DNA from 3 places in the Pseudoalteromonas sp. CNAT2-18.1 genome. Region 1 is predicted to be linked to each of the others. Evidence: predicted binding sites of a transcription regulator. Region 1 holds the regulator's gene; each other region holds the start of a gene.

Evidence for each region. Region 1 encodes MetJ, which represses methionine synthesis genes. Its sites were predicted from a motif close to TAGACGTCTAGACGTCTA; they were not measured.
Region 2: metE (5-methyltetrahydropteroyltriglutamate--homocysteine S-methyltransferase) is a predicted target of MetJ. The motif match lies at 6,773-6,790, and genes of this name have one in related genera.
Region 3: metK (methionine adenosyltransferase) is a predicted target of MetJ. The motif match lies at 8,559-8,576, and genes of this name have one in related genera.

What each region holds. Positions count from the first base shown of each region.
Region 1 covers NZ_JAKRFR010000008.1:54,268-64,894, reverse strand. The annotation lists gene priA (primosomal protein N') at 1-549, opposite strand, end outside; gene rpmE (50S ribosomal protein L31) at 774-989, shown strand; gene MHM94_RS16890 (malic enzyme-like NAD(P)-binding protein) at 1,455-2,699, shown strand; gene metJ (met regulon transcriptional regulator MetJ) at 2,891-3,211, opposite strand; gene metB (cystathionine gamma-synthase) at 3,391-4,551, shown strand; gene metL (bifunctional aspartate kinase/homoserine dehydrogenase II) at 4,561-6,906, shown strand; gene MHM94_RS16870 (PBP1A family penicillin-binding protein) at 6,958-9,519, opposite strand; gene MHM94_RS16865 (pilus assembly protein PilM) at 9,654-10,627, shown strand, end outside.
Region 2 covers NZ_JAKRFR010000006.1:26,154-36,780, forward strand. The annotation lists gene MHM94_RS13835 (BadF/BadG/BcrA/BcrD ATPase family protein) at 1-255, opposite strand, end outside; gene MHM94_RS13840 (hypothetical protein) at 659-1,288, shown strand; gene MHM94_RS13845 (DUF3307 domain-containing protein) at 1,281-2,036, shown strand; gene MHM94_RS13850 (2OG-Fe(II) oxygenase family protein) at 2,068-2,907, opposite strand; gene pyrC (dihydroorotase) at 3,123-4,166, opposite strand; gene metE (5-methyltetrahydropteroyltriglutamate--homocysteine S-methyltransferase) at 4,293-6,563, opposite strand; gene MHM94_RS13865 (LysR family transcriptional regulator) at 6,863-7,753, shown strand; gene MHM94_RS13870 (DUF2589 domain-containing protein) at 8,015-8,593, shown strand; gene MHM94_RS13875 (hypothetical protein) at 8,668-9,363, shown strand; gene MHM94_RS13880 (hypothetical protein) at 9,369-9,932, shown strand; gene MHM94_RS13885 (Nif3-like dinuclear metal center hexameric protein) at 9,939-10,627, opposite strand, start outside.
Region 3 covers NZ_JAKRFR010000005.1:128,711-139,337, forward strand. The annotation lists gene grxC (glutaredoxin 3) at 1-94, opposite strand, end outside; gene MHM94_RS12095 (rhodanese-like domain-containing protein) at 113-544, opposite strand; gene gpmM (2,3-bisphosphoglycerate-independent phosphoglycerate mutase) at 767-2,302, shown strand; gene MHM94_RS12105 (peptidoglycan DD-metalloendopeptidase family protein) at 2,308-3,462, shown strand; gene MHM94_RS12110 (S41 family peptidase) at 3,496-4,695, shown strand; gene MHM94_RS12115 (divergent polysaccharide deacetylase family protein) at 4,760-5,524, shown strand; gene MHM94_RS12120 (DUF1328 family protein) at 5,786-5,959, shown strand; gene MHM94_RS12125 (hypothetical protein) at 6,069-6,266, shown strand; gene tkt (transketolase) at 6,329-8,320, opposite strand; gene metK (methionine adenosyltransferase) at 8,688-9,839, shown strand; gene MHM94_RS12140 (START domain-containing protein) at 9,914-10,561, opposite strand; gene MHM94_RS12145 (CYTH and CHAD domain-containing protein) at 10,536-10,627, opposite strand, start outside.

The DNA.
Region 1 (10,627 bases):
GAGGGCATCAATGGTGGCTTTGGAGTAGCCCAGAGCTTTAATTTCCGTGGTGGGCGATTTCCCTGATTCAGCCAGCTGCTTAAGCAAGGCTTGTTGCTTTTTCGCCCGCAGTGTCGGCTGCTGTTGCCCTTGCTCGGTGAGTTGCAGGTAATTAATGCTGGTTTTATCAATATCGGCGCCTTCACGCAGCGCTTTTGGCAAAGCGGTAAAGACGGTTTCACCTAATGGATAATGATAATAGCGAGCAGTAAATTGCAATAATTGTAGGTGACTGTCATCAATAATGGCTGTGCTATCGAGCACGGCTTTAACGGCTTTGACTTTATCTTCCGGCATCTCTGTGCTGGCTTTTACCTTTAATACCATACCGGTCAGGACACGCGAACCAAAAGGAACACTGACCCTCACCCCTACAGTCACGGCACGAGAGCACAACTCGGTGGGTAATAAATAGTCGAAGCTACGGTGTAAGGGCACCTTAAGTGCTACTTCAACGTAGCACGGGGTCGCGTTGCTACTGTGGCTGTTGGAATCGCGAGATGATGGCAACAAAAATCAGGCCCCAAGAACTAGAATATAGCGCTAATGTACTAAATTCATGGCGCAGTGAATAGCCGCAATTAAAGCTTGAACATTAATCAGGAGTCAAATAAAATACGCGGCCTTAAGGGTGCTGAGCGGGTTATATCCATGCTTTGGCACATTGAAACTAACGCGTATGGTGCCAAACTTCGGGTTTGGAGAGCGATACGGCCTATTTAGAGGTAACCCCCATGAAAGAAGGTATCCACCCTAAGTACGAAGCAATCAACGCAACGTGCTCTTGTGGCAACAAATTCCAGACAAGCTCTACCCTGTGTAAAGACATTCACCTAGACGTATGTTCAGAGTGTCACCCTTTCTACACTGGTAAGCAAAAGATCCTTGATACAGGTGGTCGTGTTGATCGCTTCAATAAGCGCTTCGGTGCGCTTAGCAGCAAGAAGTAATCTTTGCTTGTCGAGAAAAGCACCTTCGGGTGCTTTTTTTGTGTCTATGATTTTTATCCATCCCCATTATTCATACTAGCCATTTCACCTTAAGCTCTAGCTCATTTAAAATGACAAAAAAGCACAATAATGACGCTAAAGTTCACTAAAATTCACTTACTTTGTTATTAGCGAACAATAAGATTCGTTATCCGGTCGGTATTCTTTTTAGTTATATTAAGTTATTCGGATATAGCATTATGCATGGCTTTAGGTGGTTTTTTATGCATGCATAAGTCCCTATAGTGCATGGAATATCAAAATTTACACATAAAGCTTTAGATAATGTGCATGAATTTGGGCTTAAAACCCTTTAATTTCGTACAACAGGATAGACCTGATATTGCTTGAATATATTTAGAAAAGCGGTATGGTTTGCCTTAACTAGCTGAACTCTCACATACATTTCTAGCAGGATACTCGTTCATGTCTGACTTTCGTGAAAAAGCCCTCGATTACCACGCTAACCCCGTTCCAGGAAAAATTAGCATTGAACTCACCAAAAGCGCCGAGACCGTTAACGATCTCGCTTTAGCCTACAGCCCAGGTGTTGCAGAGCCGGTGCGTGAAATCGCTGCCGATGCTAACAATGCTTATAAATACACGGCCAAAGGCAATATGGTTGCTGTGATCTCTAATGGCAGTGCCATTTTAGGGTTGGGTAACTTAGGGCCGTTAGCGTCTAAGCCGGTCATGGAAGGCAAGGCACTACTGTTTAAGCGTTTTGCTAATCTTGATTCCATCGATATCGAGGTGAAGCATCGCACCACGGAAGACTTTATTAACACTGTAGAAAATATTGCCGATACCTTTGGCGGTATTAACCTCGAAGATATTAAAGCCCCAGAATGCTTCGAAATCGAGCAAGCGCTCATTGAACGCTGTAATGTGCCAGTATTTCATGATGATCAACACGGTACTGCTATCGTCACGGCCGCAGGCATGCTAAACGCTTTAGAAATTCAAGGTAAAGATATTCGTGATGCCTTGATCGTGTGTTTGGGGGCTGGCGCAGCGGCAGTTGCATGTATGGAGCTGCTTATTAAGTGTGGCGCTCAGCGCGAGCATATTTACATGCTTGACCGTAAAGGGGTGATCCACACGCGTCGTGATGACTTAAATGAATATAAGCAATTATTTGCTAACAACACCGATAAGCGCACCTTGCAAGACGTTATTGCTGATGCCGATGTGTTCGTTGGTGTTTCTGGCCCAGATTTGCTCTCAGCTGAAGACCTTAAATTGATGGCCGACAAGCCGGTCATTTTTGCCTGTTCTAACCCAGACCCAGAAATTAAGCCGGATGTGGCACACAGTGCGCGCAAAGACTTAATTATGGCCACTGGGCGCTCTGACTACCCGAACCAAGTGAATAACGTACTGTGTTTCCCATTTATTTTCCGTGGTGCACTGGACGTGCGTGCCACCGCTATCAATGATGAGATGAAAATTGCCGCTGTAGAGGCTATTCGCAGTATCGCCAAGGAACCAGTACCTGAGTCAGTGTTAACGGCATCTGGAGTGAGCGAATTAGAGTTTGGCGCGCAATACATTATCCCCAAGCCCATGGATCCACGATTATTGCCACGCGTAGCGAAAGCCGTGGCGCAGGCGGCTGTGGACTCAGGTGTTGCGCAAATTGATATGCCAGCGAATTATATGGCTGAGTAATCACTTTACTATTCAGCGCTAGAAAAAGAAAACCCAAGCTTAGTGCTTGGGTTTTTTTATGGCTTGCAAAGAGTAATAGCTTCACTAACCGCTTCTCATACAGGCCGACTTGCGACATATATGAACAACACTAAGCTAGCTCCTGCAATGAGGTCTAATGCTCAGGGGTTAGTTAAACTTGCTTGTCTTTGTTAGTCGTCTCCGATAACAGGCACTTCCACACCCATTTCTTCCATAATTTTTCTCACCTCTTCCGGTACCTTCTCCGGATTATCTTTTCGGAGATCTTCGTCATTTGGCAGCGGTTGACCAGTAAAGGCATGCAGAAATGCTTCACACAGCAACTCACTGTTGGTGGCGTGACGAAGATTATTCACCTGGCGGCGAGTACGTTCATCGGTTAATACTTTTAAAACATTGAGCGGGATGGAAACGGTAATTTTCTTTACCTGTTGGGCTTTTTTTCCATGCTCCGCATAAGGGTGAATGTATTCACCATTCCACTTGGCCATAATTTGCGTCTTATTTTTGGTCACTTAGGCATCAATAAGGGCGAAATTTTATCGCGTTGGTAAGGATAGTCAAATATTCATAAATTAGCTATTTAGACGTATAAATGTTTTGACTTCTAAATTGTGTTAATTTAACCTTTTGGACGTCTAAACATCCATTTTCTTGATTGGGGGCAAATATGTCACAACTAAAAAAAGACACCATCGCCGTGCGCCATGGTATTGATGCTGATAAGCACCATGGTGCGGTGGTGCCACCCATTCATTTATCGACCACCTATTCCTTTGCCGATTTTGATAGCAAACGCGAATATGATTATGGTCGTAGTGGTAATCCCAATCGGGATATTTTGGCGCAGACCTTAGCGCAACTAGAAGGGGGAGAGCACGGAATTATCACCGCGACAGGTATGGCCGCAGTGCATCTAGTGACGCAGCTACTGACACCCAATGACACCCTAGTGATCCCCCATGATTGTTATGGCGGCAGTTATCGCTTATTTACCTCTTTAGCTAAGCGGGGGTTGCTCAAGGTCGAGGTTATCGATTTCACTCAATCAAACTGTTACCAACGCTTAGTGGCCGCCAAACCCAAACTGGTGTGGATTGAAACGCCCAGTAATCCCATTTTGCGACTTACGGATATCCGCGCAGTGTGCGATGCCGCGCAGAGCATCGGTGCGCTGGTTGCAGCCGACAACACGTTTTTATCTCCCGCCTTACAGAACCCGTTGTTATTGGGTTGTGATGTGGTGGTGCACTCGACCACTAAATATATCAATGGTCACTCCGATGTGGTCGGTGGTGCGGTGATCACCAAAACCAAAGAGTTGGGTGAAGAGCTGGCATGGTGGGCTAATAATATTGGCATTACCGGCGCCGCTTTCGACAGCTATCTCACCCTGCGTGGTTTGCGTACCTTGAAAGTGCGCCTTAAGCAGCATGAAGAAAATGCCTTGGCGATTGCTCAATACCTTGAACAGCACCCTAGTGTGCAGTCTGTTTACTATCCAGGGTTGAGTTCGCACCCACAACACGACCTGGCGAAGGCGCAGCAACAGGGCTTTGGCGGTATGGTGAGCTTTGATATTAAAGGTCAGCTGCAAGACAGTGCAAAATTCCTCACTTCAGTAACGCAGTTTACCTTAGCGGAATCGTTGGGCGGGGTGGAAAGCCTTATTTGTCACCCGGCGACCATGACTCATGCGGGCATGGATAAAGCCGCACGACTTGAGGCTGGGGTCGGCGACACGCTTATCCGGGTTTCTGTAGGTATTGAAGATAAGCAAGATCTTATCGATGACTTAGATGCCGCTTTTAACGCGTTAGCAAGCAAATAAGAGGATACTATGACTCAGGTTGTACATAAGTTTGGTGGTTCGAGTCTCAGCAACGCGGCGCGTTACCATGCGGTCGCCAATATTATTATCGGCAACAGCCAACTCGGTGACGTGGTGGTGGTCTCTGCGGCGGGCAAAACCACGGATACGCTAGTGAAGTTGTGGCAGGCCTACCAACAGCACGATAGCCATGGCTATCATGATGTCTTGCAGTTGCTACGCACCCATCAGCATGAGCTTATTGATGAGCTATTAGCAGCGCACCAGGCACACGCTCTGCAATCACAGCTTAATAGTGAGCTTCAGCGCATAGCTGAGCAATTGCAGACAAACACCTTAGATGAGGCGTCCTTATTAGCCCATGGTGAACTGTGGTCGGCCCGCTTGCTGGCGACCTATTTGCAGCAGTTAGGCTATGCTGCGCAAGATCTTGATGCGCGGCAGCTACTGTGTGTGCACCAAGGGCAACTACTGCATTTGGACAATGAAAAGCTCTGCGAGCGCTATATTGCCAGGGATAAAATCAACGTTGTAACGGGGTTTATTGCCGCCGATAGCAACCAGCAAACAGTCACCTTGGGACGCAATGGCAGTGACTACAGCGCCACCTTATTGGCCCGTTATGTAAACGCCAAACAAGTTTGTATATGGACCGACACGCAGGGGGTTTTCAGCACCGACCCACGCAAAGTAGCCGATGCCTTAAAGTATCAAAAAATTTGTCGTGGCCAAGCCAACCGCCTTGCCCAGTTAGGTAATCCGGTATTGCATGCGAAAACGCTGTCGCCTTTGCAAGGTAGCGCCATCAAGCTATCGGTGCGCAGCTCCTATGACAGCGATGCCAGTGGCACCGAGATTGTCCGCGAAGGTTACTGTAAGCATAAACGTTTTTTGACCACCATAGAGGGCGTTGACCTATATCGTGTGTCGAGCCTTAAAGTGGATGAACTGGCAACCTTAAGCCAGCTTATACAGCACACCATAGGCCACTTTCAGCAGCAGGGGGTAGACTTTTTGATTGTACCCAGCGCCCATAGCACTCTGATCTCCCGTGAGCTGGGAGAGCGTGGACAACTCGTTGAGTCAAACCTCAATGGGTGCGCCTTAGTCAGCCCAAACCAGTATACTCAGCAAGGCTACCAAGAAATGCTGGCATGCTTAGAGCAACTTAACTTAACTATCCGCTTTAGCCACTGCGATCAAGACTATGCCTTGGTACTGACCGATCAAATCATTGATGCCGATAGTTTAGGCAAGGTACATCGCACTTTAATTGGTGCACACCAGCAAATTGCCGTGATTGTCGCCGGCCTTGGAAATGTGGGCAGTGTGTTTTTACAACAGTTTACGCAGCAGTTAGCGCGTTTAGAGCAGCACTTTGAGGTAAAACTGGTTGGTCTACTGCGAAGTCGCAGCATGTTATTTGACCCCTGTGGGTTAGACCCGCAGAACTGGCAAGGTCAATGGTTAGAACAAGCGGTTCCCTATCAAAGCGAGCAGTTGTGCGAACGCCTCAATGAGCTTGATTACGAACACAAGGTGGCCATTGATATAACCGCCAGTGAGTCATTCAGTGGTCTATACCCTGATTTTGTGCGAGCTAACTGTCATTTGATCAGTGCCAACAAGTATGCCGGAACAGCGCCACATAGTTGGTATCAGTCGTTACGTAACGAGCTGGCAGAGCGCAATCTCAAATGGCGTTATAACACCAGTGTTGGTGCTGGGCTACCCATTAACTTTGCATTAGCCGATTTGCAGCGCAGTGGCGATGAGATCACCCGTATTCAAGGTGTGTTTTCTGGGACGCTATCATGGCTATGCAGTCACTATGATGGCAGCCAAGCTTTTTCTGAGCTGCTTTTTGCGGCGCAAAAGTTAGGCTTTACCGAGCCCGATCCGCGTGAAGATTTATCCGGCCGAGATGTACAACGTAAGCTGTTGATCCTCGCACGCGAGTTGGGTTTGCAGTTGGACATTGACGATATTGAGCTAAGCCCGCTGATGCCAGAGTCTTTAGCACAAGGGAGCTGGCAAGATTTTCTGGATAACATTGCCTTACTTGATGACTTTGTTGGCACCCACGCACAGCAGGCGCAAAAAGAGCAAAAGGTACTGAGGTACAACGCTGACTTACGCATTGTTGATGGCAAGGTAAAAGCCCAAGTGGGTCTTGTTGCAGTGGCACAATCCAACCCATTAGCGGGATTAAGTCCGGGCGACAATATCTTTGTCATCAACAGTCGCTGGTATGCGCAGAATGCCTTGGTTATTCAAGGCCCAGGTGCAGGGAAAGAGGTCACCGCTGCAGGTGTCCACTCAGATCTCTACTGGCTTATTGAGAGTCTTAGTTAATGCGGTAACAGGGTAATAAAAAAGCCAAGCATCATTGCTTGGCTTTTTTATTTAGAAGAGTTCGTCTTCAGTGGGCAGCTCAGGTTCATCCTGCCCTTGAGTTTCGAAGATCACCGGCGGCGCTTTTTCCACATACTTAGTGGGGGCGGTCCCTTTTATAAAGTATTCAAAGCGGCTGGTGTGGTCGTTTTGATGACTCAATAATCCTGATTTTAAATCAATTCGTACTGATTCCAGTCCTTCGGGTGGCTCGATAGGGGCCGCAGGCTCCTCTTCAAGGGCCACACGCATGTAATCAATCCAAGCCGGTTGCGCTGTTTTCGCGCCAGACTCGGCACCAAAGGTTTGTCCTTTCCCTAAGTTATTGTTGTAACTGGTGCGCCCTAGCGGATTACCTGGGTTATCGAAGCCAACCCACACTGTGGTCATAACATTGGCGTTAAAGCCACTAAACCAGGTATCGACCGAGTTGTTAGTGGTGCCGGTTTTACCTGATAAATCACGGCGCTTTAACCGCGTCGCGCGCCAGCCAGTGCCATTCCAGCCGGTGCCATGCTTCCAGCTGCCACCGCCCCAAATTGCACTGGTCATCGCATCGGCAATTAAGAAGGCATTCTGTTTAGAAATAACCCGAGGTGCGCATTGCGGTAACTGGGTATCAGTAGTCTCTGTGCTGTTAGTGTTGTTGGGGTTACTCTCACTGGCGCCGCTGGGCTCAAGCATTGCCAGCTCTGCAAACATTTCATTACTGCGCTTTTGCTCTTCAGAGCAGGCCTTATAGGGGCGAGCTTGCATTAGCACTTCGCCTTCGGCGCTTTGTATTTCGGTAATAAAGTAAGGCTCAACTAAATGCCCACCATTTGCAAAAGCGCTCATACCGCGAGCTAATTCTAAAGGTGTTAATGAAGCACTCCCCAGCGCCAGGGTTTCATTGCGCGGGATATCTTCATCATGAAAGCCAAACTTGAGTAAGTGTTCAGCGGCAGGGTCTACACCGACGCCGCGCAGCAACCTGACTGAAACCACGTTTTTTGACTGCGCTAAGGCACGTCTAACACGGATCGGGCCGACATATTTAGCTGGGCTATTCTTGGGTCGCCAAGCAACACCTTGGCTTTTATCCCAGTGGTTTATCGGCGCATCGTTAATAATGGTTGCTAAGGAGTAACCGTGCTCTAACGCCGCTGAGTAAATGAAGGGCTTGATGTTAGAGCCAACTTGGCGCTTTGCTTGAACCGCTCGATTGTACTGGCTTTGTTCAAAGCTGTAGCCACCGACAATCGCCTTTATGCGGCCGTCTTTAGGGTCAATAGAGACCAGTGCACTGGATGCTTCGGGAACTTGCGCTAACAGCGGGCGGCCGTCATTGTCGAAACGATACCAAATCTGTGCACCTGCAGAGAGGATATCGGCCGCACTCTTCGGAGCGTAACTTTGGCGAGACTGAGTAATAAATTTGCGCGCCCATTTTAATCCGTCCCACTCTATGGTGAACCGTTCGCCTAATTCATTAAGTACTTCAACGGATTGTTCGTCCACACTCATCACCACTGCACCATGTAAGTCGGCGAGTGGGTTAAGGCCCTGTAAGTGGGCAATTAATTGTGGTTCGTCAAGAGGAGCTTCAGTTTCGTTATCCCATAGTACGGCCTCGGGGCCGCGATAACCATGGCGCATATCGTAAGCATATAGATTATCACGCAATGCTTGCTGAGCAGCTTGCTGCACTTTTGACTCTACCGAGGTGTAGACTCGCATACCTGAATTATAGGCTTGCTCCTCGCCATACTGAGCAACCAACTCGGCGCGCACCATCTCAGAAATATAAGGTGCATAAAGCTCTATCTCGGCGCCGTGGAAACGGGCGGTAATTGGTTTGTTAGTTGCCTCATCAAACTCAGCCTGAGTGATGTAGCCCTCATCTAACATCCGGCCTAACACCACGTTACGACGATTTTTAGCACGCTCAGGGTTGCGGATAGGGTTAAGTGCAGAAGGCGCCTTAGGTAGGCCCGCAATCATAGCCATTTGCGCTAAATCAAGCTCTTGTAGAGGCTTTCCATAGTACACTTGTGCTGCAGCACCGATGCCAAAGGCACGATTACCAAGCTCAATTTTGTTGAGATAGAGCTCGAAGATTTCGTCTTTGGTTAATAATTGCTCAATATGCAATGCGATAAATATTTCTTTCACTTTTCGGATGTATGCTTTTTCCCGAGTAAGAAAGAAGTTTCGTGCCAGCTGCATGGTGATGGTACTTGCGCCTTGGCGCTTTTCACCGGTCGAGATAAGAACGATTGCACTACGGACAATACCGATAGGGTCGATACCGTAGTGATCGTAGAAACGATTATCTTCAGTGGCCAGGAATGCATTCAGCATAGGCTGAGGTACTTCGCTGATTTTTACGGGAATTCGCCGTTTTTCACCAAACTGGTTGATAAGTTTTCCATCTCGGGTAAATACTTGCATTGGAGTCTGCAATTTTACGTCCTTTAGCACCGCCACACTGGGGATGTCAGATCTGACGTAAAGGTACAGCCCAGCTAGTACGATGCAGCCCAAGAGGACACATATGCAAAGGATTTGTAAAAATTTTTTGAATATTTTCACGGATATTTCCCTGTTTGGACTCCCAATTGAGCGAAGAGATTGGTAGTATATCTTGATTGAATAGTGAATAAAATTTTTTCATCGATAATTTATAAGTCTATTATAATTATAAAAAAAGGTTTCACGTTGCTCTTATGTTAAATCGACTTCTTAAAAAGTCTGTGCCTGCTATGGTCGGTATAGATATTGGCTCGCACTCTGTAAAAGCGGTGTTATTAACACAGCATGAGCAGGGTTATCGCCTTGATGCTGTTGCTATAGAGCCCATGCCTAAAGGGGCTATGGCCGAGCGTAACATTCAAGACATTGAGGCGATTGGACGAGTTATTGCAAAACTTAGACGGCGCATTCCAAAGTCTGTTAGCCATGCCATTGTTGCAGTTTCTGGTCAAACAGTGATCACTAAGATGATCTACATGGATGTGTCTCTGAGTGACTCTGAACTAGAGTCACAAATCGAAATTGAGGCTGACAGCTTAATTCCTTATCCACTTGATGAGGTCAGTATCGACTTTGAAAAGTTGGAAATAAATGAAGCTGATCCATCCAAGGTTAATGTTTTACTCTCTGCTGCGCGCACCGAGAGTGTTGAAGCTCGTTCCGGCGCCGTTGAGGCCGGTGGCTTTGATACCAAGGTGGTTGATGTTGAAACGTACGCGTTATCACGTAGCTTGGATGTGAGCTATGCTGCACTACCAGAAGATGCGAAAGATAAAGTTGTGGCGCTTGTGGATATCGGCGCGGTGATGACGCTAGTGAGTGTGGTGCAAAAGGGTGAAACCATCTACACCCGGGACCAGGTCTTCGGTGGCGAGCAGTACACTAACACTATTGTCTCCTACTACAATAAAAACTTTGACGAAGCTGAGCGCGCCAAGTGCACCAGCGATTTGCCGCCAAACTACACGTTTGAGGTACTTGCGCCGTTCCAGACCTCATTGCTACAGCAAGTGCGTCGAGCCGTGCAAATGTTCCTTACGACCAGCGGGAAAGACCAAGTGGATTACATTGTTCTCTCTGGTGGAACGGCAATGATCGAAGGATTAGATAGACTATTAATCGACGAGTTAGGGATCCACACTGTTGTCGTTGACCCATTTGCGAGCAT
Region 2 (10,627 bases), on a different contig from region 1:
AACCCCTGCCAAGCCTAAACCAGCCACTAATTGATGCACGCTCTCTAGGCGTAGGCCTGCATCACGCATCGCTTGCTGAGTAGACACCATAATCGACTCTAAAGTGCGTTCAAGACCATGTAATGGATTTGCAGGGCCGCCCAAACCGGTACCCAGTACTCCCCGTTGGGCGGAGTAAATGGTCGCCCGGCATTTGGTTCCCCCACCATCTATGCCTATAAATAATTGCTCTTGACTCGCACTCTTCGCCATCATTGTACGACCTCTAACCTTGTTAATGTATTCGCAAATACGCTTTATCGTTTTTGTAGCGCGTATGCTCTTCCTCAACCCATGTTGAAATTATGTTACACAATTAATGACAGCGTTGTCATTAATTTTTTTAAATTTTCCCTAATTAATTCTATTCACTAGGTTACTACTTTGTTTTTATTGGTCTTTTCTTAATTCTAGCAGGATAGCTAAGACATCAGCATATATGAATTCATTAGTTCCATCAATCGAGAATAATAGAATAAATAATTCCTGCCATCTGACTTACCGCTCGACTTGCGTGTGTTTCCTTGCATCAACGGGTTTATGTAACTATATTGAGTTACCTAAGTACATGTAACTTTAATTAGTTACTTAACAGAATGTAACCATTGAGAGTTCCTTTATGCCCCAAACACCTTCTTATTACACTGTGTTAAGCGGTGATCTCGTCGACTCTCGTAAGCTAAGCAGTGACGACTATGACAATGCATTATATAGCCTAGAGCAAGGGCTACGCGCTATCTGTGAACGCTTCGATGGCGACTTTAGCATTTATCGCGGTGATGCCTTCCAATGTATTCTTAGCCAAAGCCCCACCCCTTTGCTAGCCAGCATTATGCTGCGGTTGTTTTTACGTGCCCGAGCTCTGGACGCACGCATTAGTGAGGCATGGGGCCCGATAGATAACTACCGCAAAGACATAAAAACCGCCACCGGTCCAGCGCTACTCCTCTCGGGGACGGGCTTAGATAATATAAAAAATATGCGTCTACGTCTTAGTCTACACCAAATAGACATGAGCCCAAGTTTTGTATTGAATATTCGCTTTATAGATAACCTGATCAGTCACACCAGTGCCAAACAAGCACAAGCCTTGTATTTGTACCATTGGTTACGTAATAATGATCATGCAACCATAGCCAAAGAGCTTGAAACTTCAAGAGAAAACGCCACCAAGCTACTTAACGCTGGCAACTACCACCTCGTTGATGAATTTATAGCCGTAGCCGCAAAGGAACATGCTTATGGATGAGCAAATAGCACTTCTATTGGCGCTATTATTAGCGCACTTTATTGCCGATTTTTATTTGCAACCAATGCACTGGGTGCACAATCGCAACACTTACCACTATAAATCAAGCAAATTAGCACTGCATGTGTTGGTTCACGGCGTGCTATCGGCCACCGTGCTTATTGCGTGGGAGCACATTTACGGCTTGGGTGAGTGGCCGGGGGTGTTGCTGGCTACGTTGAGTATTATGCTCAGCCATTGGCTCATTGATGTAGGAAAGTCCTATACTCGAGGCGGTATTATACCCTTTGTGGTTGATCAGCTCGCACACATAATGGTGATCATTTCGCTGTGCCTGTGGCTCAGTGATGCAGATACCCTCACTCAATGGGCGAGTCAGGGGCTGAGTACACAATCATTATGGGTTACGCTGCTTGCCTATGCCTTGGTTTTAAACCCCTGCTCCGTGGCTATTCGCATGTTATTGGAGCGCTGGCAGCTACCTTGTAGCCATAATGAGCAACAGCTGCCACAGGCGGGTCATAGTATTGGCGTACTTGAGCGCGTGCTGATGCTCACCTTTGTACTGATTGATGAACTCGCTGGTGTCGGTTTTGTGTTAGCGGCTAAATCGGTGTTTCGCTTTGGCGATTTGACCAATAGCAAAGAAAAGCACCTAACCGAATACGTGATGCTGGGCACCTTATTAAGTGTCACCTTAACATTGGCCATCGGCCTCGCTACCCGCGCTTTGTTAAACACCCTATAACGAAAAAGCCCGCTAATGCGGGCTTTTTTCATTACTTTACACCAAGCTCTCGTAAACGCTCTTGTAAGTAGCTATCTGCTGTATAGCGCTCTGAAAGCACCACATCCGGGCGCGGATGCAAAAACAGTGGCAGTGAAATACGTGATTTCGTTGACGCTTTCCCCGTCGGGTTAATAACGCGGTGAATGGTCGACGGGAAGTAATCACCTGATGCTTCTTGCAGCATATCACCAATGTTGATGATCAGATTACCGAAGTCACTTGGCACATCTAACCAACCACCCTCTTTAGTTTGCACCTGTAAGCCAGGCTCGTTCGCTGCAGGTAAAACCGTTAATAGGTTAATATCGCCATGCGCCGCCGCGCGAATAGCACCCGGCTCTTCGTCACCGGTCATTGGCGGATAATGAAGTATACGCAGTAAGGTTTGCTCTGAGTCCTTGATCATGTCTTTAAGATCAATGGAAAAACGTTTTTGTACTTCTTCTGGTGCGTGCGCCTGCACCCAGCTTAGTAGCTCGCTAGCAAACTCATTAGCAAGTCGGTAATACTCACGAATTTGCTCTTCTAGTTGTGCCGGGACGCGACCTTTAGGGTAAACGTGGTAATACTCTTTAATGTCTTTAACATTAAAGCCTTTGGCTACTTCACTTACTTCCGGTGGAAAATATCCGTCTTGTGTAGTCTTATCATATAAAAACTCGTGCTTTTGCTCAGAGTTGAAAAAAGCCTGCCAATTTTCATAAATTGATTCCACTAAAGACTGCGGGATCGGATGGTTCGTCAATACCCCAAAGCCGGTATTGCGAAGAGACTCGACAAATTCAGCAGGAGCGTTGGGCGACTGATAGTCCACTGTAGGTAAGTGCATGGTAAATTTCACCTGTTCGTTGTAGCGCTAAGCACGAAAACATGCTTAATTTTAGCGCCAGAGCTTAGTCAAAGCCACCATAATTCATAAGGACAATTGTCCGCAGAGCCCTCTCAGCGAAGCGGCTATTGACGCAGATCAAAGTAACAGCGCAGCTGACATTGCTTGGCCGGGTAGCCAATAAAAAGCCCGGTATCAAACCGAGCTCTAAACTCTTAGTCCTTAACCTGCCAGTTAAGTGTTTCACCGGCGCAGATAGGGATCACTTTATCATCGGCAAGTGGGTAACTTTCGGGCACTTGCCAGGGTTCACGTACCAACGTAATAGTATCGCTGTTACGCGCAAGGCCGTAAAAGTCAGGACCAAAATGACTGGCAAAGCCTTCTAGTTTTTCCATCGCATCGGCTTGCTCAAACGCTTCTGCATATAGCTCTAATGAAGCATGGGCGGTATAGGCGCCGGCGCAGCCACAGGATGCTTCTTTTTTATCTTTTAAATGCGGTGCCGAATCGGTGCCCATAAAGAATTTCGCGCTGCCACTGGTAGCCGCTTCAATCAAGGCTTGTTGATGGGTATTACGCTTAAGAATCGGTAAACAATAGTAATGCGGGCGAATTCCACCAGCCAACATATGATTGCGGTTATATAGTAGATGGTGAGCCGTAATCGTAGCTGCCACATTGGTTGATGCTGAGCGTACAAACTCCACGGCATCGCGGGTGGTAATGTGCTCGAGCACCACTTTCAACTCAGGGAAATCAGAGACCACTTTTTTCAGTTTGGTTTCGATAAACACTTTTTCACGGTCAAAAATATCGATGCTGGAGTCGGTCACCTCACCATGAACCAAAAGCAGCATGCCGACTTCTTGCATTGCCTCAAGCACAGGATAGATGTTTTCAACATCCGTCACCCCTGAAGCCGAGTTAGTCGTCGCGCCAGCAGGATACAACTTAGCCGCGACAATTTTACCGCTGGCTTTCGCTTTGCGAATTTCTTCAGGCGTGGTGTTATCAGTGAGATAAAGTACCATTAATGGTTCAAATTGCGCGCTAGGACCTGCCGCCATGATCCGTTCACGATAGGCTAATGCCGTCTCGGTACAGGTCGCAGGTGGCACTAGGTTAGGCATAATAATCGCGCGGCCAATATAGCGGCTCGCATCACGCACGGTATCTTTTAGCTGTTCACCATCGCGTAGGTGAATGTGCCAATCGTCAGGACGAGTGAGGGTAATACGTTGCGGGGTACTTGTCATTGCTCTTATCCACTGAAAAATTTGTGTGATCTTAGGGGGGATACAAGGGAAAGTAAAGCAATCTGCGGGGTAATACCTAGGCTGAGCGGGGGGTGCCTGGGCCAACCCCGCTACAGTGAGCTTAATTTAGTTCAGCTCTTGTCGTAACTCCTTTGCGGCCTCTACCATGTTATAAAGCGCGGCTCGGGTTTCTTGCCATTGTCGCGTTTTCAAACCGCAATCAGGGTTAACCCATAATCGCTCAACAGGTATTTTCTGTGCAGCTTTGTGAATTAAGGTCTTTATCGACGCTACATCGGGCACATTAGGAGTGTGAATATCATACACACCCGGCCCTATTTCATTGGGGTAATCAAAGTGTTCAAAGGCATTCAGTAACTCCATATGAGAACGGGACGTTTCAATGGTGATGACATCGGCATCCATATCAGCAATAGCGCCAATAATGTCATTGAATTCGCTGTAACACATGTGGGTATGAATCTGAGTTTTATCCTCGGCACCGCTGGCAGCGACGCGAAATGCATAAGTCGCCCAATCCAAGTAATCTTGCCAATGACTTGTTTTTAACGGCATGCGCTCACGAAAAGCAGGCTCATCTATTTGAATAATGCCAATGCCCGCATTTTGCAAATCTACAACCTCGTCACGCAGCGCTACCGCGATTTGTTTGGCGATAGTGGGGTTGTCTAAGTCATCACGCACAAAAGACCAAGATAGAATCGTCACCGGCCCAGTTAACATGCCCTTCACCGGTTTTTGTGTAAGTGACTGCGCATAGCGGCTCCAATGCACAGTCATTGGTTGCGAACGGGCCACATCACCCCAAATGATCGGTGGCTTCACACAGCGCGAGCCGTAGCTTTGCACCCAGCCAAAGTGAGTAAAGGATACACCCTCGAGCAGTTCACCAAAATACTCGACCATATCGTTACGCTCAGCTTCGCCATGCACCAGCACGTCCAAGCCAAGCGCTTGTTGCTCTTCAATGACGTAGCGAATTTCAGCTTCCATTTGCGTGTGATACGCCTGGGAGTCTAAAGTACCATTTTTAAAATCCCGCCGCGCTTGGCGAATAGCTTGGGTCTGCGGAAAAGAGCCGATAGTGGTGGTCGGTAATAGTGGCAGTTGCAAGGCTTGGCGCTGGGTCTTCGCCCGCTTAGAAAACGCACTTTGTCGCTGTGCGTCTTGCGCACTGAGCGCCGCAACGCTTTGTTGCACCCTCTTGTTATTCACTCGCGTTGAGCTTTGCCTGGCCTTAACCGCAGCACTGTAGCGATCAATAGCAGTGGTGTCGCTGCTATGCAGTGCATGACGTAACAGTTGCAGCTCTTGACACTTTTGTGTTGCAAAAGCCAACCAGCTTTTTAGTTCACTGTCGAGCTGCTGCTCCTGCTCTAAATCTACCGGAGTGTGAAGCAATGAACATGAAGGGGCTATCCACAACATCTCGCCCCGCTGCTCAGCAATAGGATGTAATTGTGCATGCAACGAGGATAAATCCGCACGCCAAACGTTACGTCCATTAACAACCCCTAAGGACAACACTCGCTCATTGCCTACGGCCTTATCTAAAGCCTGTATATCCACCGTGCTCGCCAGCCAATCAAAATGTACTCCGTCGATGGCGTAATCTTGAATATCATCAAGATGATGGCTGACATCATCAAAGTAAGTGGCCAATAGCAGCTTCACCCCGTGGCCAGATAAACTCGTAAAACTGTCTTTCAAGGCTTGGCGATAAGCATCATCCAATTCTAGGGCGAGAATGGGCTCATCAATTTGCACCCACTGAACCTGTTGCGCCGCAAGTTTGTCTAATATCTGCTGATACACCTCAAGTAACTGAGGCAATAGCGCAAGTTTGTCAAAAGGTTCATCGGCGCATTTGGCTAAATATAAATAGGTCATCGGGCCGATAAGCACGGGCTTTGGTGTATGGCCTAGTTGCTGTGCTTCACTGACATGGGTAAATAACTCTGAATCAGTCAGCGAAAAGCGCTGCTCGGCGCTGAGCTCCGGCACAATATAATGATAGTTGGTATCGAACCATTTGGTCATTTCACTGGCGGCACAGGCACACCCTGAGGGCGCTCGCCCACGAGCAATACGAAATAAGGTATCGAGGGGGTTGCTATCTGCGCTGTGATGTCGCGCTGGCACGGCTCCGACCATCACCGTGGTAGCGAGCACATGGTCATACCATGCAAAATCACCAACGGGGAGCAACTCAACACCGGCCTGTGCTTGCAAAGCCCAATTTTGCTTGCGTATCTCAGCCCCTTTTGCTCGCAATGTGGACTGATCGATGGTGCCTGCCCAGTATGCCTCAAGGGCAAATTTAAGCGCCCGCTGCTTGCCGATTCGAGGGAAACCAAGATTATGTATTAATGCCATAACAAAACTCCATTTAGCTATATAGATGGCTAAACATTAGATTCCTCACCCTCACTGTGCAACCGCAGCTTTCTCAGCATTAATGTGAATTTTATTCATAGCTAAAAATTATAAGGAAATGCCAAATTAGATGACACCGCTGTCATTTTTATTGCTATAGTGGAATTTATCTATGGTTAGCTTTGCGTTTACATTTTATACATCAATTATAGACGTCTAGACTTTGAAATGTCTATTACGATGCAGTAAACTGTATTCACGTTGAGCACCGCTCACAATTTTTATGAGATTTACTAAAGATGATAGATATAAAACACCTCAAGACTATTTCCACCTTGAAAGAGACCGGCTCTTTAGTGAATACCGCACGTGAGCTGTTTTTAACTCAATCTGCACTTTCTCATCAAATCAAAGACTTAGAAAACAAACTCGACTGCCAATTGTTTGAGCGGAAAACCCATCCGGTGCGATTTACTCCACAAGGCATGCTGCTATTAGAACTTGCACATGATGTACTACCAAAAGTTGAAGCGGCGAAATGCCGCTTGAAAGAGAGCTTAAATCAGCCAATTTCGCAATTACGCTTGAGCGTCGAGTGCCACGCCTGTTTTCACTGGTTATTACCGACAATTAAAGAATTTAATAACTTTTGGCCCGACATTCACGTGGACTACGAACGTGGTTTTAGTTACGACGCTATCCCTGAGCTGCTTGAGGGCGATTTAGATCTGGTATTAACCTCGGATATACGTGACCCAGAGCGCCTAGAGTACGTGCATTTATTCGATTTTAAGCTCAAGCTGATCGTTGCCCCCGACCATGAGCTGGCTAATAAAGCTTATGTCACGGCGCTGGATTTAAAAGACGAAACCATCATCTCCTACCCTATTCCTCGCGAGCGCCAAGATATTTTCAAACACTTTATCCAAAATGCGCGTTTTGATGGCACCTTGAAAAGCGTGGATCAAGGCTTGCTTATTTTCCAATTAGTGAGCGCCGGCATGGGTGTTGCTGCGCTACCTGATTGGCTTGTTACCCCCTATGAAGCGCAAGGGTTAATAAAATCTATTCCCCTTGGTGCATTAGGTCTCAATCGCCCCATGTACTTGGCCATGAAAAAAGAAATGAAAGATAACCCTGTCTATCGCCACTTCTTGAATACCTGTAAACAAAATAACACGCGTAAATAGCAAAAGCTGGGGCTGATTGATCAATTGGCCCCATTGCACACAGACGCACTGCTCTGACCATTTCAACTGCTCCTTCACTTTAGTCCCTTAAAAAGAACAACTTAGAAATTAACAGGGACAAAGGTAAAAATAAAGTTAACAAACCAACTGTCACTCTTGCCTTTTATACACTATAAATCTTGTGTGTTTTTTATACACACCTATCTCGAGTAGGCAGTGTAACTCGAGCCTCAACCGCGCCGTAAAAAAAGGAGAATTTGTATGGCTATTGGCGACGAACTATCGAGTATTGATTTTAAATCTATGATTGGCGGCCCCCTTGATGCTGTGGTACGCGCTCAAGCGCAATCGGCTCAGACCTCGGTAGATTTTATAAAATCTGTCGGCTTTGACGCTGACAGCAATGAACCCACCATGATCACCTTCAGTTATATGAAGGCCGTAGAAACCCGAGATGGAGATGGTAATGTGACCGGCACAGAGCCGAAGAAATTCGACCTTACCGTACCCATCTTAACCATGTTACCTATTCCATTTATTCGCGTTGAAGAGACCACTATTGCTTTTAACGCAAAGATAAACTCAGTGCAGGAGTCCAGTACTTCCTCCTCTCATGAGCTCAATAGTAAGCTCTCGGTGAAAGCAGGCTGGGGGCCAGTATCAGCTAAACTCAGCGCCAGCTACTCGTACAAGAAGTCGAGCTCAAGCTCATCGAAAATTGAGCGTACCTACAGCCTGTCTGTTAATGTTCGTGCCGTTCAAGACGAGCTTCCAGCGGGAACGGAGAAACTGTTAGGCATTTTAGAAAACTCCATCACTGAAGTGGAATCGGCGGCATAACGCCACATTAACTAACTTATGGGGCAAAGCCTTAGGCTGCGCCCCCTTATCCAACTCACCAAGAGGGAAACGCCATGAGTGAATTAAGTGAGGTGCTAGGATCGCTGATGATAAGCTTAGTGCACGCACGCCGCCTTGCAGACGAAGAAACAGCTGCCGTAGCCGAATATTACAAAGATCACCCCTTACTTGAGGGCATGAGTCTACCCCGGGTGCGCGTCCCTGAGCTGACCATAGATATGCCACTGACCATTAATCAGCACATTCCGGCTAAAAATGCCGAATTAGACAGCCCCGCCAATGTTCACAAAGCCTTGATGAACCACTTTAACCAAGCACTCGATGACGAAGATATTCTCAGTCGTACGAAAAGCTTTCAACACAATTTCGACAGAGAAGCCCGTGCCGCATTGGATAAAGTAACAGAGCGCCAACGTAACGGAGATGTGCGGATCAGCAAAGAGAGTATGGTCAGAGCCGTTGACGAAGCCTTTCAAAAAGCCCTGAAAAAAAGCGGCTCCGATAAAGAAGTACCATTTGAGCGTCTCAGTGCGGTGAATAAGCAGGTGCGTCACAATGTCTCCGCTATCGCCTTAAAATCGCGTTCCACTCCGCCTGCGATAAAAACCAGCGTGGTCAGCTCCGAAGTAAAAGAAACCGCCACACCTCAGAACAGCATTCGTCTTAACATTACCATTCGTGAAGAAGGCTTAGAATGGGCCACAGGCCTTGAGAACGGCCAGACCAAGAACAAACTGATGCCGGAGTAACGGCCATGCAATCCGTTCTCAAAGAAACCATTATCACACAATTAATGTTGTTACCCGCACTCAGTGACAAATACCTGGCGCAGGAGTCCAGCTATGTTGTTGATGCTGCGCAATGGTTGAAAAACACGGAAGTCAAGCTAGCACCTTTGCGCAGCCCTTTAGTCAGTACACTGAGTTCATTACGCGGGCTGATTGAAGCCTGCGACGATGGCTATCAAGATCCATCCGTACAAAGCCATAGTCGCAGTAAACGTAAAGGCAAACGGGCTTTCGTTGCCGCCACCTTGAGTAAAGCAGAGCAGCAACTCAATGAGGAGCTGCAACGCATTGAGCAACACTTTAGTGAGGCCAACGATAAACTCGCGCAGCTGCTTGCCTTGGGGTTTGCTAAGCAGCCGCTGCCCATTCCCGAGACCTTAACAACTCACTATCTTGATAGTATCTGGCAAACATTAGGAGAGCACACAGACACCCAAACCATGTTTTTATATCTGCAGGCACGCTACAGCGCCACCGACCGCCGCTATCTCTTGCAGCAATTGTTGCACAACATGTTGGCGCAGCAATAACCGTGGCTATACTGGATTATCAATATCGATAAAGGTGACATCCAGATGATGCTCACGCGCTAAAAATTCACCTAGGGCTTTGGCGCCATAGCGCTCAGTGGCATGGTGCCCGGCTGCGAAGAAATCCACTCCTTGCTCTCGGGAGCTGTGAATAGTTTGCTCCGAAGCTTCTCCGGTTAAATACGCATCCAGCCCCAAACTCGCAGCCAAATCTATATAGCCTTGCCCGCCGCCGGTGCATAATCCAACAGTTTCAATTACCTCATCGCGTACCACTGAAGCCAGCGGCGTTCGGGATAAGGCCTTGGCAATTTTATCAGCAAAAGCCTGCCCAGACAGCGGCGTGCGCAAACGCCCCCACACCGGCACACTACTTGGGCCACTTTCCATGGGCCCTTGAATCTCAATATCCAACAACTGTGCTAGCTGCGCATTGTTGCCTAGCTGGGGATGGATATCCAAAGGCAAATGATACGCAAACAGATTGATACCGGCGCTGAGCAGCGCCTCAATACGGCGCTTTTTCATACCGGTAATAGCTTGTGATTCACCCTTCCAAAAATAGCCATGATGAACAATTAATGCATCAGCTTCGAGGGCCACGGCTTTATCAACCAGTGCCTGACTCGCAGTCACACCCGTGACCACCTTATTGATGTGCGCACGCCCTTCAACCTGCAGCCCATTGGGGCAAA
Region 3 (10,627 bases), on a different contig from region 1:
ACTCAGTGTAAGTTACCTCTTTTTTATCCAGCAAGGCTTTCGCACGCTGACAAAAGGGGCAATAGGCTTTAGTGTATAATACAACGTTACTCATAAATGCTTCCTAATAAAGTTATCGGCCTGATACCACAGGCAGACCTGCGCTTTGCCAAGATTGCATTCCACCTGACAAAATAAATACGCTTTCAAAGCCTGCTTTATTCAAGCCATTGGCAATACCTGAAGCCGTCATGCCTGTCGCACATACCAATATAATGGGTTTGCTTTTGTACTTTTCAAGCGCACTAAAGTCACCCTGCTTTGCTTTTTCAGCGCTCAGGTGCACGGCATTAGAGATATGCCCAGCGTTGTAGTCCTTTTGCGCGCGAATATCCGTTACTACGGCATCTTCACGATTCACTAAAAGGGTTAATTGCTGTGGGTTAATCTGCTTGATGGCAGAAAACTTACTTTTAAACCACCCCGATATCAACATCGCGACAATCGCTAGCCAAATGATGCTTAAAATAGGGTGGTTTCCGATAAATTCTATGTATTGTTCCATACGTCTTACTGTATTGTTCAAACCTTGCGGGCGGCACAAGTATACACACTTGCCTTCGACTTACCAATTGATGAAATATTTTCTACTGCTAAGGCGGATAAAAAACGGTAGGATACATTATAAGAGCGCAGTTCTGTGGTCACAGTGAACATCATAGAGCTGTATTCTTAATAATTATTATCAAGCAATTCATTTGTCGTGCCGACACTAGCAGGAGATCCAATGACACAGCCAAAGAAACCTCTCGTACTGATGATTCTGGACGGTTGGGGTTACCGTGAAAACAGCGAAAGTAATGCGATTTTAGCCGCCAACACCCCCGTTTTAGATAAGCTTTGGGAGCAGCGCCCGCACACTCTGATTTCCGGTTCTGGCATGGATGTTGGTTTGCCTGATGGGCAAATGGGCAACTCTGAAGTAGGTCATGTTAACCTCGGTGCTGGGCGTGTGGTATATCAAGATTTTACCCGCATTACCAAAGCCATCGACGATGGAACATTTGCTGATAATAAAGCGCTTACCACTGCGATAGATAATGCCGTAACAGCGAACAAAGCAGTGCATCTGATGGGGCTGTTAAGCCCAGGTGGCGTCCATAGCCACGAAGAACATATTATTGCCGCTATTGAGCTGGCTGCCGAGCGCGGCGCTGAGCATATTTATGTGCATGCCTTTTTAGATGGTCGTGATACGCCTCCACGCAGCGCTGAAGCATCACTAAAACGCATCGATGAAACCTTCGCTCGCCTCGGTAAAGGTCGTATCGCCAGTGTTGTTGGGCGTTACTTCGCTATGGATCGTGATAATCGCTGGGATCGCATCGAAAGTGCATATAACTTGATGGTCCTCGGCGAAGCTGACTATCAAGCTGTAGATGCAGTGTCAGCGTTACATGCAGCCTATGAGCGTGATGAAAATGACGAATTTGTAAAAGCAACGACCATTGGCGATAGCCCCGCAACCATCAATGATGGTGATGCAGTGTTATTTATGAACTTCCGAGCGGATCGAGCGCGGCAGATGAGTCGCGCTTTTGTTGATGCCGAATTTAACGGCTTCAGTAAAAAGAAAGCGCCGCAATTAAGCGGTTTCGTTATGCTGACTGAATATGCTGCAGACATCAAAGCGCCTGTGGCGTTTCCACCAGAGCCACTCAATAATGTTTTGGGTGAGTGGCTTGCCAAACATAACAAAACGCAACTTCGCATTTCAGAAACAGAAAAATACGCTCATGTGACCTTCTTTTTCAGCGGCGGTCGGGAGCAAGAGTTTGATGGTGAAAGCCGTGAGCTTATCCCCTCGCCGGATGTTGCTACCTATGACTTACAACCAGAAATGAACTCTCAACTGCTAACCGACAAACTAGTGGCGGCTATTCAAAGCAACAAGTATGACGTCATTGTGTGTAATTATCCTAATGGCGATATGGTTGGCCACTCAGGCGTATTTGCAGCAGCCGTAAAAGCTTGTGAAGCTGTCGATAGCTGTATTGGCCGCGTGGTAGAAGCGTTAGAGCAAGTCGGTGGCGAGGCCTTAATTACCGCCGATCACGGTAATGCCGAGCAAATGGTAAACCCACAGACTGGTCAAGCGCATACCGCCCACACCAGCGAGCCTGTGCCATTCATTTACGTTGGCCGTGATGCTCAAGCTATTGATGGCAAAACGCTCAGTGACGTAGCTCCCACTATGTTGTACCTATTAGGCATGGAGCAGCCAGAAGAAATGACTGGTTCACCCATCATGCGTCTTAAGTAATCTCGATGCCGATGGTTTTATTGAGTCACAAACGTCAAAAAGTGTCGCTACTGTGCGCGACGCTTTTGGCGTTCCTAAGCTTCAATAGTTTTGCTAACGAGAACCGTACCAAGCAAGACTTAACCGAAGTCCAACAAGAATTAAAAAAGAGCCAACAAAATTATCAGCAGCAGCAACGCTCGCTGGATAAGTTACAGAGCCAACTCAAGAACTCAGAGCAAGCTATCGCTGCAAATGCGAAGGAGTTACGTGCGCTCGATAACAAACTCGCAGACAACGAACGGCAACACCAAAAGTTACAACAACAGGCTGAACAGCTGGAGTCGCGTCGTAAAAAGCTTGATAAAGTTCTTGCAGCCCAAGTAAAGAGCGCCTACATGGTGGGTGGGCACGATTATTCAAAGATGCTGTTAAACCAACAAGACACAGCCAAGTTAGAGCGCACCATTAGCTATTACGACTATTTCAACAAAGCTCGTTTGCAACAGCTTGAAGCGTTACAACAAACAATGCGTGAAATAGCGCAAAACCAAGCAGCGTTGCAACAAAACAGACAACAACTGGCGAAGCTACGCGAGCAAGAACAACAGCAGCAACAGCAATTAGTTGCCGCGAAAGCGCAACGACAATCTCAGGTCCAAGAGCTACAAGGTAAATTAAATCAACTGCAAAGCTCGATAGCGTATTTAAAAGATAATGAGCAGACCTTACTGGATACCTTAGCAGAGCTAGAGCGCAGTAAAGACCGCCAAGTAGCTATGTTAGGTCTGGGTAGCAGTAAAGGAAAATTAACTTGGCCGACACGGGGTAAGCTTACCCACCGCTTTGGCACCCGTAAACGCCAAGGGTTCAATTGGAAAGGGGTGGTGATCGCAGCCAGTGAAGGGAGCAGTATAACCAGTATAGAAGATGGCCAAGTGGTCTTTGCTGACTGGCTGAGAGGTTTTGGTTGGGTCATGGTGGTCGATCACGGCAAGGGTTATATGAGCCTGTATGGCCACGCTCAAGCACTACTCAAAGAAGTGGGCGATCCGGTTTATAAAGGCGAAACAATCGCTTTAGTAGGCCAGAGCGGCGGTCAAATTGATCCTGGTCTATACTTTGAAATACGCCACAAAGGACGTGCCGTTAACCCAACGACATGGTGCAAATCCTCCTAAATGAATAGAGGCTGCACCTCAAGGGGGCAGCCGATGTTTGTATTCACAACTTACCTATACAAGCGCTTGTTACTAGGGCTCAGTTTTTTAGCCTTAGTGGTACTAGCGCCTGCTTCATTGGCAAAGGACAGCCAACTCGATGAAGTGCTTTTTCACATCAACAACTACTACGTTGAGGAAGTGGATCGCGACAAGTTAGACCAACATGTACTCAGCAGTTTATTACAAGAGCTTGACCCATATAGCGAGTTCCTTGATGAGCAAGAGTTAAAACGATTATTCGATGTCACCAATGGCCAATACAAGGGCTTGGGTATCGAGGTAGAACAGCGTGATAAACATGTAGTGGTGATCTCCGCTCTACCCAACTCACCCGCTCGGGCCGCTGGCTTACAGCGTGGTGATGTTATCGTGTCTATCAATGGCACTAAGGTGAATAACACTACCTTGGAAGAAGTCTCTGCTCTGATCAGCAGTCGTGAAGATGGGCAAGTGCATTTAGCCGTTGCTCGCGCAGGCCACTCACAACGCCTCGACTTTCAGCTTACCCGTCAGCCTATCCACATTGAAAGCGTCGCCAGTGAGCTCAAGGCCAATGGCATGGGCTACTTACGTATTAATAGCTTCAACAATCATAGTTTTCATGATGTCGCGCGTCACATCACCATGATGCAAAACGCCAACGGCGCCATACTCAACGGGTTGCTTATTGACCTGCGTGACAACCCAGGCGGTACCCTCGACAGTGCCATTGCCATTGCCGATTTATTTTTGTCTCAAGGTGTTATCGTCTCTACTCGAGGTCGCTTTGTGGAGGCTAATCAACGCTTTGAAGCGAAAGCAGGGGACATAATTCAAGGCGCCCCCATGGTCGTGCTGATCAATGAGGGCTCTGCTTCCGCTGCAGAAATTGTTGCCGGTGCGCTCAAGGATAATGACCGGGCAACCGTGGTAGGGACTCGCTCCTATGGTAAAGGGTCGGTGCAGTCATTGATCCCCTTAGGCGATGGCCGCAGTGCTTTGAAGCTGACCACAGCGAAGTACTATACCCCCTCTGGCGTGTCCATTGAGGGGACTGGCATCGTACCTGATGTGCCGATATTGCAACCTGCCCTTTCGCAATCAAATAAAGAAGTTATAATCAGCTTAGCTGAGGGGCAAAGTGCGCATAAAAACTTAACCGCACTGCTTGATAAACAATTACTAAAAGCTCAGCAACTATTAGAACAATAAAAACGCAGGCTCGGCTTTAAGCACGGGCCTGCACACTAATCATCAACAAAGATAAAAACACATTGTGCGCTTTTTAATATGGACTACGTTGTGTGTGCTGGTGCTCTTATCACCAGTACATGCGAAGCAAATCGCTATTGTCATTGATGACATCGGCTATCATCGTAACGACATGGCTGCCTTGCACTTGCCTGGCGCTGTGACCTATTCGGTGCTCCCTTTTACTCCTTACGCCACTCACTTTGCTCAACAGGCAGGGGCCTTAGATAAAGAGGTGCTTTTGCATGCCCCCATGCAAGCCATAAACGGTAAAGCGTTAGGGCCTGGGGGGCTGACAATGGATATGTCAAAAGAAGCTTTCCAACACGAGTTACGCAAGGCATTAGCCAGCCTACCCAATGCGCGCGGCGTCAATAATCACATGGGCTCGCTGCTAACACAGCAAAATGCGCCGATGAGCTGGACTATGGAAGTGCTAAAAGAGCAGGATTTGTTTTTTCTCGACAGTAAAACAACTCCCAATTCAAAAGCGCAAACAATTGCCGGGCTATACGGTGTCAGCAATATTGCTCGCCATGTTTTTCTCGACAATATTACCACCGAGCAGCAACTACGTTATCGCTTTGAGCAGTTAAAGACTCTCGCCGATAAGTATGACTACGCAGTTGCAATTGCTCACCCCTACCCCGAAACGTTTGCGTTCTTGCAACAGGCATTGCAAGAACTCGAGGGTGAAGGTTTCCAACTTGTGCCTTTATCTCAGCTAGTGCAGCAGCGCACAATTCGACTTGCTCAGGCCGATAAAAAAAGTGTAACCGAGGAAGAGTAGAGGCCTCTAAAACAATAATAGGCGGCATGGCTGCTGATGACTGAGTTCTGGTGCCGATAAACCACCTCCTCCGTATTCAGCACCTGCCCAAGTGCTTGTTCTATGAACATAAAATTAATCTGTATCTTTTACACAAACAGTGAAAGCTTTTCTTTTCCCCTAGTCCACAAAAAACAACAAATTCATTAAAATCAAAACCTTAAAAGTTGGCATGGACTTAGCAACGTATATTCCGAAACGCAAATCTATGGAGGGTACATTATGTTAGGTTGGTCAATTGCATTTTTAGTTATCGCTTTGGTCGCAGCACTTTTAGGTTTCGGTGGCATTGCTGGCGCAGCTGCTGGCATCGCTAAAATTATTTTCTTTGTATTCTTGGTACTGCTGGTTATCTCCCTTGTTGCTGGCGCCATTCGTGGTAAAGCGCCAAGGTAGTTATTAATTTTACAGTACAAGCGGTCACAGGTGGGATGAAACCCGCGACCGCAACCAAAACACGTTATTTGAATCCAGATTTAAAGAGTTAATATTCAAGGAGAGTTCTATGTTTAATCATTCAGCAACAAAAGCATTTATCGCTACATTATTTGCCGCAGTATTCGCTATGGGCTGTGAAGACAGTGGCGGTGCCGAAGAGGCAGGTGAAAAAATTGATGAGGCGATCACTGACACTCAAAACGCGGTTGAAGACGCGTGTGAAAATGTTAAAGAAAACGCCGGTGCAGAAGAAACAAACTGCTAATACAGGCTTATCTTCAAACAAAAAACCCGCGAAGCTCGCGGGTTTTTTACATCTCTAATTATTTAAAACTGACTGTTGGCCGCCGCAACCACATTGTCTACGGTGAAGCCAAAGTGCTTAAACAATTCGCCCGCTGGCGCTGATTCACCAAAGCTAGTCATGCCGATAACTTTGCCATTCAAACCAACATACTTGTACCAGAAGTCGGCAATGCCTGCCTCTACAGCGACACGGCGAGTCACACTGCTGGGTAGGACACTTTCTTTGTACTGTGCGTCTTGTTGGTCGAACAAGTCCGTTGATGGCATAGACACCACGCGTACCTGACGACCTTGAGCGCGAAGCTCAGAAGCTGCATCCATAGCAAGTTGTACTTCCGAACCTGTGGCAATCAGAATAACTTCTGGCTCGCCATCACAGGTTAATACATACCCACCTTTTTTCACATCAGCAAGCTGCTGCGCATCGCGTGCTTGCTGAGCAAGGCCTTGACGCGTAAAGACCAGCGACGTTGGCCCATCTTTGCGCTCAATCGCTTGCTGCCACGCAATGGCTGACTCAACTTGGTCACATGGACGCCAATTCACTAGATTCGGCGTATAACGTAGGCTCGCCATTTGCTCAACCGGTTGGTGAGTCGGTCCATCTTCACCCAGGCCGATGGAATCGTGGGTGTAAACAAAGATGCTAGGCGTCTTCATTAGTGCAGCCATGCGCACCGCATTGCGTGCATACTCCATAAACATCAAAAAGGTTGCACCGTAAGGAATGAAACCTTTGTGCAGGGCAATGCCATTCATAATGGCGGACATACCAAATTCACGCACACCATAGAAAATATAGTTACCTGACGCGTCGTCTTTACTAAGGCCTTTTGAACCACTCCAAATAGTTAAGTTCGATCCGGCCAAATCGGCTGAGCCGCCCATAAACTCGGGTAGCATGGGGCCAAAGGTATTCAAGGCATTTTGCGATGCCTTACGTGTTGCTGGGCTATCCGGGTTTGCTTGTAACTGCTCAATATAGGCTTGCGACTTCTCAGCCCAGTCAGCAGGCAATTCGCCATTTTGACGACGTTCAAACTCAGCAGCAAGCTCAGGGTATGCCGCCTTGTATGCCGCAAACTTATCCTGCCAACTCTGCTCTGCTTGTGTGCCCTTCTCTTTAGCATCCCACTGTTGATAGATATCATCAGGAATCGCAAAGGCGTCATGAGACCAACCTAAGAACTCGCGCGCAGCTTTAATTTCATCATCGCCCAACGGCGCACCGTGGCAATCATGGCTTCCTGATTTATTCGGAGAGCCGTAACCAATCACTGTTTTACAACAGATAAGCGTTGGCTTGTCACCTTGGGCGCGGCCTTCATCAATAGCAGCGCGAATAGCCTCGCTATCGTGGCCATCAACATTACGCACCACGTGCCAGCCGTAAGACTCAAAACGCGCGGGAGTGTCGTCACTAAACCAGCCTTCTACCTCACCATCAATAGAAATACCATTGTCGTCCCAAAACGCAATCAACTTACCAAGGCCTAGAGTTCCTGCAAGCGAACACGCCTCGTGAGAAATCCCTTCCATCAAGCAGCCGTCGCCCATAAAAGCGTAAGTATAGTGATCAACAATTTCATGGTCAGCGCGATTAAATTGAGCAGCAAGGGCTTTCTCCGCGATTGCCATGCCTACCGCATTGGTGATCCCCTGTCCAAGCGGGCCCGTAGTAGTCTCAATACCCGGAGCGTAACCGTATTCAGGGTGGCCCGGAGTTTTTGAATGAAGCTGACGGAAGTTTTTAATTTCCTCAATAGGAAGATCATAGCCGCTTAAGTGTAAAAGCGAATAAATCAGCATTGAACCGTGGCCATTTGAGAGAATAAATCGGTCACGGTCAGCCCAGTTAGGGTTGCTCGGGTTATGCTTAAGATAATCGCGCCACAGTACTTCGGCGATATCGGCCATGCCCATCGGGGCACCCGGATGACCTGATTTAGCTTGTTGAACCGCGTCCATGGAAAGCACGCGAATGGCGTTTGCAAGTTCTTTGCGTGATGGCATGAATTCTCCTACCTTTAAATGTATTTGCGCTGGGGCTTCACTCGCGCTCATGCTGGCGCGGGTAAAGAATAAGACGAAAGCCCATTCTTACTTATTCATCTGCCCCCTGCAATTAAAAATTGGGCATCGAACGAGTAACTTTAGAATTACTCATAACGAATAAAAATACTGATAACTAAAAGAGTACAAAAACACCAAGCAATAAAGGTCAAAAGACCGCTATACAATCAATTTTATTTAGACGTCTAGGCGTAAAAAGCTAGGAAATCACCTGTGATTTAGCTAGAATACGCGCCTTAATTTATGCTGCGCTCAACCCAGTGGCTGGTATGATCTTGGGAAGCGCGATACTTGTGAGCAGAAACTTATGGCAAAACATTTATTTACTTCTGAGTCTGTGTCTGAAGGACACCCGGATAAAATCGCTGACCAAATTTCTGATGCGGTACTCGATGCTATTTTGGCGCAAGATCCCCATGCCCGTGTAGCCTGCGAAACCTATGTGAAGACCGGTATGGTGATGGTGGGTGGTGAAGTCACAACCAGTGCTTGGGTCGACATCGAAGAGTTAACGCGCAAAACCGTGCGCGAAATTGGCTACACCCATTCCGATATGGGCTTTGATGCCGACTCATGTGCAATTCTAAACACCATTGGTAAGCAGTCTCCTGATATTAATCAAGGTGTTGACCGCGCTCGTCCAGAAGAGCAAGGTGCAGGTGACCAAGGCTTGATGTTTGGTTATGCCTGTAATGAAACTGACGTGCTCATGCCAGCGCCCATTACCTATTCACACCGCTTGGTACAACGCCAAGCCGAAGTGCGCAAAAATGGTGAATTACCGTGGTTACGCCCAGACGCCAAGTCACAGGTGACCTTTGCTTATGAGAATGGCAAGGCCGTTGGTATCGATGCCGTCGTGCTGTCAACGCAACACTGCGATTCTATTGCGCAAGATGACTTGGTTGAAGCGGTCATGGAGACCATTATCAAACCAACGCTACCAGCAGAGCTTATTACCGATGCGACTAAGTTCTTCATTAACCCCACAGGACGCTTTGTGATCGGGGGCCCTATGGGGGATTGCGGCTTAACAGGTCGTAAAATCATCGTTGATACTTATGGCGGTATGGCACGTCACGGTGGTGGCGCATTCTCAGGTAAAGATCCATCGAAAGTGGACCGCTCTGCCGCTTACGCAGCACGTTACGTTGCCAAAAATATAGTCGCGGCCGGCCTGGCCGATAAATGCGAAATCCAAGTGTCTTATGCCATTGGCGTTGCCGAGCCAACCTCCATCAGTGTTGAAACCTTTGGCACCGGCAAATTAGACGAAACGCGTTTAATCGAACTGATCCGCAAGCATTTCGACTTACGTCCTTATGGTTTAATTCAAATGCTTGACTTAGAACGTCCGATTTACCAGCCTACAGCGGCTTACGGCCACTTTGGTCGCAATGAATTCCCATGGGAAGCGACCGATAAAGCACAGGCACTTAAAGCCGACGCTGGATTATAAGTGAATTACCTATAAGTTAATTGAAAAGCGCCTATATGGCGCTTTTTTTATAGCTATAACCCCACTCTCGGCAGTTAATCCTCGCCGCAATCGCCGGCACTGATTGGCGCAACTTGCAGAGCCTGTACTGCTGCTAACTGACTTTTCAAGCTCATCATAGTTTTAGATACACTTTTCAACGATACTTTATTACTGAGCCAGCGTGGAAGCTTACCACCTGGGTCGGCAAAAACCTGATAGCGGATAAGTAAGCCGTCGTCTTGCTGCGTCATTCGCCAGTTAGCAGTCAAGGTTGTGATGCGTACCCTATCACTTTTACGAGCGATATTTGGGTTATAGGCATGCACCCGTAACTCAGTGGTATAGTCATTGACACGCTGATAGCAACTTTGTGTATAGAGCTCCCTATCAGCAACGGGCCAAGGCGAATTAATCACCGTGTATACGCGGTTGCGATTGCCTTGAGAGTGCAAAAGACGAACTTCTTGTACTGCATGCAACCACTGCGATGCTTGTTGGGTGTTATACAGTAGCGTCAGTAACTGAGCTGTGCGGGCGTCGGCAACGAAAAGCTCAGCATAAATATGGTAGATACTATCTTTACTGACGGTATAGACCACTTTCAAATCAGGGAGGTTTTTATAATTCCGCCAAGGTTGGATTTCAGCCCCAGCTGCAAAGCTGAGGCTAAGTAGGCTAATCGCGCCAATAAGGTTGAACATCACGAGTCGCTTCTCGGCTTTGCTCCATGGCACTCAACAGACTATCGGTTTTTTGCGTCAACCAAG